2 linked regions of the Methylomagnum ishizawai genome follow. The protein of the gene in region 2 interacts with the protein of the main gene of each other region in a pairwise test. Links are inferred from orthologs where the notes say so. Each region holds a gene or a part of one and is shown on either strand. Other genes may lie near its edges.

Region 1 (3,141 bases), 1.1 Mb from region 2 along the record:
GGCGGCGGAAGGCGCGGTGGCGAAGATCACCGGCAAGGAAGGCTTGAGCTTCACCGGCAAGGCGCGGGTGTTCGAGTGCGAGGAACTGGCGTTGAAAGCCATCCTCGACGGCACCGTGCAAAAGGGCGATGTGATCGTGATCCGCTACGAAGGGCCGAAGGGCGGTCCCGGAATGCGCGAGATGCTGTCGCCGACTTCCGCCGTGATGGGCAAGGGCTTGGCCAAGGAGGTGGCGCTCATCACCGACGGGCGCTTTTCCGGCGGCACCCATGGCTTCGTGGTCGGGCATATCACCCCGGAAGCCTATGTCGGCGGTCCCTTGGCGATTGTTCGGGATGGCGATGGCATCACCATCGACGCCGAGCAGGCCGAGTTGACCCTGCACCTGTCCGATGCCGAAATCGCCGAGCGCTTGAGCCGCTGGCAACGGCCCGCGCCGCGCTATACCAAGGGCGTGCTGGCGAAATACGCCAAGCTGGTGTCCTCGGCCTCGGAAGGGGCGGTGACGGATAAGGACTTGGGCGACTTATAGGCGCTATATCCCCGCAAGTCCGGGGTGGCTTGGATCGAGCCGCCCCGGACCCTGGGCGCTTTCGGTTTGGGTGCGCTCAGCCCACGCTTCCGCGCTATCCCGGTGGGCATGGAGTACGTATCCACCCAAATAACGTAATGCCCTAGCGCCGCAGCCCGGCCGCGAATTCCTCGATCCTCCGCACCTGTCCCGCCGTGGGCCGGATGAAGGGCCGGACTTTCCGCACCCGCTCCCAGGCCACCGTCGGCGCATCCCCCGCGCTGACCAGCCAGGCCGCCGCCAAGGTGGGGCCGCGGCCCAATCCCTCCCAACAGTGGATATAAACCTTTCCCCCCTGCGCGACCGCCCGGCGGATGAAGGCCACGCCTTGCCGCAATTGGTCGAGGCTGGGCGCATGGTTGTCCGCCACCGGCAAGAACAGATAATCCAGCCCGGTGCCACCCACTTCCTGGACGGAGTCGTACTCGGCGCGGAGGTTCACCACGCCAGTCACGCCGCGCCGGTACATCTGGCTGACGATACGGCGGGCGGGCTGTCCGCCCAACAGGATGCCCGGAGCGACCCCGCTGAAACACCAGATCGGCGCTCCCGTCAGCCAGCGCCAGGCTTTGTCGAGTCCGGCCAGGAGCGTCAGATAAGGCCCATGGCTGTGGAGCATGGTGCCGAGCCGCCTCAACTCGGTCTGGATCGAGCCTTCGCGCCTCATGGGACCGGTTCCACCGCCGCCGCCGGCACCCGCACCCGCACGGCCTGGGGCACGGCGCTGGCCGTGAACTGCTTGGACTGCTTGAACGGCTCGCCGTCGAGGGTCATCCATTGGCGGCGGCTGCATTCCACGGTGATGGTTTGGGCTTGCCAATAGTCTTCCAGCGGTGGCGGATTGTCGCGCAGGAAGGGCAGCAGGCTATGGACCAAGCTGGCGAGGAAGCGTGCGATCTGGGCCAGTCCGAAGCCGCGCAGCACGATCACGTCCAGCAGGCCGTCGCCGACGCTGGCGCAACCGGCCATCCGCAGCGAAGCGATGCCCACCCCGGCGGAATTGCAGATCATGCAGGTGATGCCGCGGGTGGTATGGGTTTCCCCGTCGATGGTGATGGCGTAGCGGACTTCGCGCAACCGGGCCAGGGCGCGCCGCGCCGCCAGCAGATAGGCCCAGCGCCCCAAACGCGCCTTCTCCTCGCGGGAGGTTTCGAGGTTGTACAGGGCTTCGTAGCCGATACCCGCCCGCAGCAAGAACAAGCGGCCATCGACGCAACCCATATCGACCGCCCGGATCGCCGCCGCCGGGTCCAGGGCCAGGGCCAGCGCCGCTTCCACGCTATCGGGAAGGTCCAGTTCCTTGGCCAGGACGTTGGCCGTCCCGCAGGGAATGATCGCCAGGGCCACCGGGCTGTCTTTCAGGCCCGCGGCGACTTCCATCACGGTGCCGTCGCCGCCGCAGGCGATGACCAGGTCGTGGCCCAGCGCCACCGCTTCCGCCGCGAACCGGCGGGCGTCGTCCCCGGCCTGGGTTTCCAGGATTTCCCAATGGAGGTCGGGCCGCGCCGCGAACGCTTGTTCCAGGGCGTCCCGCACATCCTGGCGGGAGCCGGCGGCCGGGTTGAGGATCGCACGGACGCGGGTCGGTGCGGGATTGGATCGGCTGGATTCGGGAGCGGGTATCGGCATGGGTCCATTCCTCGCCGTGGATTTGTGTGGGGTCATCCCGTCCGTGGGATGTGGCGCCGGGCGGTCCCGAACCGACCCCGGCCCGTTGAGGGGGCCGGGGCCGGGATTGGATTCGGGGTCCGGTGCTGGCTTAGACGGTTTTTTCGATCCGCCATTCTCGGTGCGGCGGAAACTTCGCGGGCGGGGCGGGGCTAATCGAAATGCACCCGCACCCCCGCCCAAGCGCCGATGGGCGCGCCCGGTCCGAGGAAGCGTTCCGGCGTGCCGCCATCCGGTGCCCCGGTGAAGAAATTGCGGTTCACCACGCCGAAATTGGAGTAGTCGGTGTTGAACACGTTGTTGGCCATGGCGAATAGCTCCACATGCTCCTCGACCTTGTAGCGGGTATGCAGGTTGACCACCGTGTATTCGGGCACCTGTGGCAGCACGTTTTGGTCGTCGCCGCGCAGGTATTGGCTGGAGGCGTATTGCAGGTCGCCGCCGAAGAACCAGCCGTCCAGGATTTCATACTCCGCGCCCAGCTTGACCAATTGCTGCGGGATGCCGGGAATCCGGTCGCCGGGGCTGACGGTCTCCGGTCCCAAGGCGTTTTGCAAGGTGGCGTGGGTCTGGTAGGTGGCGTCGATGAAGCTGTAATTGATGTACCAGTTGAAGCCGCCATGGCCGCCCTGCAAGCCCACTTCCGCGCCCTGCCGCAGGGTGTTGCCGACGTTCTGGAAATAGCCCCGCGTCAAGCCGCTGCCGCCGACATTGATGAACATGATGTCGTTGCTCAATTCGGTGCGGTACAGCGCCGTGGTCCAGCGGATGTCCTCGCCCAGCTTGCCCCGCAAACCCACCTCGAAGGTGTTCGATACCACCGGCTTCAAGGGCGGGTCGGCGATGAAGCTGTTGGGCAGCGAACAAGGCGCTTCGGGGTCGGCGCAGGTCAGTTCCACCGG
Region 2 (3,202 bases):
GGACGACGAGCTTTGGCATTATCTCGGCGGCGGTCCCTTGCCCGAGGAGGCCGAGCTTGCCGTCCTCATCCGCAAACTCCAGAACCTCCCTTCCTCTCCGGCTTGAACCGTCCCGGCGGTTGCTGGGCCTCCTCGCGGCCCTGCATCTCCTGGCCGGGGGGTGCGCCGTGGCGAACGGCCTGCCGTGGTGGGCCAAACCGCCGCTGCTATCCGCCGTCGCTTTGAGTTATCGCGCCGTGCGCCGGGATTACGGAGTGATGCCGCGGGTGCGGGAAATCGTATTGGACGGGGAGGGGACGGTCGTGGTTTCGGGCCGCGCCGGGCCGGTCGGGGGGACGCTGGCCGGGGGTTGCGTGGTCACGGCCTGGATTGTGATCCTGCGCCTGCGGACCCTGGACGGGCGCTTGCTGGCGATTCCCATAGTCCGCGACGCCGTGGACGCGGAAGCGTTCCGGCGTTTGCGGGTGGGTTTGCGTTGCGGGAACTGGCGTCGGCCCGACGGGGCGGGCGGCTGAAAATATACTGTTTCCGCGTCCCCGGCCAAGTTGGACCAAAATCCGCCCAAGATCAGGCAATTCCGCCCTTGGGTCCGTGCTGGCCGGATCATGGGGCTTGATTTCCGGGCGCTCCGGCTTTTCCCGTACTATCGGCCCGGTTTCCGTCCGGGGCCCCGTTCCCGGAATCCCATCGTTCCGCCGGGCTAGCCTAGCCTGGCGGGTTGTCGTTACACTCCGGCGAAGCTCAATCCCGGCAAGAGAGGTCAATCAGCCATGTCACAAATAGCGAAAATCGAACTGGAAGGCCAAATCGTCGAAGCGCCCATCATCGTCGGCACCGAGCAGGAAAAGGGCATCGATATCAGCAAGCTGTTTTCCTCCACCGGCTACGTCACCCTGGACCCCAGCTATGGCAACACCGGCTCCTGCAAATCCGCCATCACCTATATCGATGGCGACCAGGGTATCCTGCGCTACCGGGGTTACGACATCGCCGAACTGTGCGAGAAGTCCACCTTCATGGAGGTGAGCTATCTCCTGATCTACGGCGAACTGCCCACCCCCGAGCAATTCACCCGGTTCAAGGACAAGGTGCAACACCATTCCCTGATCCACGAGGACATGAAGAGCTTCTTCACCGCCTATCCCGGCCATGCCCACCCGATGGCGATCCTCTCGGCCATGGTCTGCTCGTTGTCGGTCTATCACCCGGAATTGCTCAAGTCCGATCCCACCCCCAAGGAAATGAGCCAGACCATCACCCGCCTGTTGTCCAAGGTGCGGGTGCTGGCGGCTTTCGCCTATAAGCGCTCGGTGGGCGAGGCCTTCGTCTATACCAAGCCCAAGCTGGATTATGTCGCCAACTTCCTGCATATGATGTTCACCAACCCGGTGGAAGACTACGAAGTGGACGAGGTGATCCGCAAGGCTTTGGACGTGTTGTTCATCATCCACGCCGACCACGAGCAGAATTGCTCGACCTCGACCGTGCGCATGGTGGGTTCGTCCAAGGCCAATCTGTTCGCGGCGATTTCGGCGGGCATCTGCGCCCTGTGGGGGCCGCTGCATGGCGGGGCCAACCAGATGGTGATCGAGATGCTGGAGGACATCGCCAAGGACGGTTGCAATTACAAGAAATACATCGACAAGGCCAAGGACAAGAACGATCCCTTCCGCCTGATGGGCTTCGGCCATCGGGTCTACAAGAACTACGACCCCAGGGCGCAGATCATCAAGAAACACTGCGACGAACTCTTGGACCAACTCGGCATCAACGATCCCATCCTGGAAATCGCCAAGGGCTTGGAAGAAGCCGCCCTCACCGATCCCTATTTCATCGAGCGCAAGCTGTATCCGAACGTGGATTTCTATTCCGGCATCGTCTACCGCGCCATGGGCATCCCCACCAATATGTTCACGGTGATGTTCGCGCTCGGCCGCCTGCCGGGCTGGATCGCCCATTGGAAGGAGATGATCGAGGAACCCGGCACCAGGATCGCCCGGCCCCGGCAAATCTACGTGGGTTCGCCGCAACGCGCCTACGTGCCGATCAACCGCCGCCGCCCGCCCGCCAGCCCCGAATAGGGCCGGGCGCTGGGTTTTCCCCCTGGAAACACGGCCCGCGGGCCGTGTTTTCGTTTGTGCCGCTTGCGCGATTTCGCCATCACCGACCATGTCGCCTGTTACACTAGCGGCTTGTGTATAGGTCCATGTTTCTTGTACGGTTCCCGCGTAACGGCAATTCCTTCTGCGATATAGTGGACGTCCGCCCCGGAGCGGCGCGGGAATGGGCCGGTCACGGAACCCATCCACTCCCTCAACGACGACGACCCCAGGCATGTTGTTCGGATTCGATTTTTTCTTGAAGCAGAAGCCGGATACCGGGAAGCTCGTCGCCCCCTTGGCGGCGCCCCCGCCGTTCCGCTTCAAGCTCGACCGTTTCAACAAGGGCATCGATAACGTCCATATCGATGTGATGCTGAGTCCGAAATTCGCCGACGCCGCCGTCCGCCTGGTCCGCCAGTCCATAGAACACGACGCCAACGAAAACCTGGGCTGGAAATCCAAATGGATCGCCCCGCCCACCCCCAAAACCGTCGATGCCTTCTTGAGGCACTATGCCGAGTTGATGGATGCGGCCCTGGGCGTGGCCCGCAAGGCCAGCCAGCGCGAGCCGATACAACTCGCCCAGTTCGCCCTGTTCAAATTCCTGTTGGTGCTGGTCGGGGCGGAATTGCGGAATTTCCGCGACGGGCTCCACCAGGAGCGCGGCTACCAGGAATGCGGCGGCGGCAAGGCCATGCGCATCTACGACCAATTGGCGGCCCTGTCCCGCGAGATGCCGCAAATCCACCACCGGGTGGCGCAGAACCTGTTCGGGCAGGTGTTGAAGGTCGAAGCGGGGGTGCTGGCCAAGCGCCGCAAATCCTTGCTCGGGCGTTCCTGGCCGGTGCCGCGTGAAATTTTGTTCAATCCCATCCTGCTGTTGCCGAGTCCCTGGCAGGACGAGCAATTGGTCAAGCACTATCCGCCGGTCGGCGGGCGGCGCGACAACCTGGGCGAATTCGCCGAGATCAACCAGGTCATCACCGGCTTGTTCGCCGATTACCTGCCGGAATGGACCCAGCCCCCGCTGCCCACGGACGCCTTGCCGGAAGCGGCGGCCAGCGCCAGGTTCGGCTCGCGCCTCAGGCTGGACCAGGGCA

What was found.
Region 1: the proteins of K5658_RS12160 (region 2) and K5658_RS17320 interact in binary tests that used the Escherichia coli proteins (3 or more experiments, as listed by UniProt). The link is inferred for Methylomagnum ishizawai from one-to-one orthologs.

The regions. Positions count from the first base shown.
Region 1 is NZ_AP019783.1:3,821,522-3,824,662, reverse strand. Bases 218-3,038 are described here. They hold K5658_RS17320 (diacylglycerol/lipid kinase family protein), read right to left. Parts: upstream 2,201-3,038; coding sequence 1,235-2,200; downstream 218-1,234. Other genes in these bases: K5658_RS17315 (TonB-dependent receptor), read right to left, coding at 2,392-3,038; K5658_RS17325 (protein-tyrosine phosphatase family protein), read right to left, coding at 675-1,238; ilvD (dihydroxy-acid dehydratase), read left to right, coding at 218-532. Outside these bases: more of ilvD, read left to right, coding at 1-217; more of K5658_RS17315, read right to left, coding at 3,039-3,141. UniProt on the Escherichia coli protein: In vitro phosphorylates phosphatidylglycerol but not diacylglycerol; the in vivo substrate is unknown.
Region 2 is NZ_AP019783.1:2,696,792-2,699,993, reverse strand. The notes cover bases 44-2,925. They hold K5658_RS12160 (citrate synthase), read left to right. Parts: upstream 44-770; coding sequence 771-2,081; downstream 2,082-2,925. Other genes in these bases: K5658_RS12155 (nucleotidyl cyclase domain-containing protein), read left to right, coding at 2,335-2,925; K5658_RS12165 (protein YgfX), read left to right, coding at 120-515; K5658_RS12170 (FAD assembly factor SdhE), read left to right, coding at 44-106. In the rest of the region: more of K5658_RS12170, read left to right, coding at 1-43; more of K5658_RS12155, read left to right, coding at 2,926-3,202.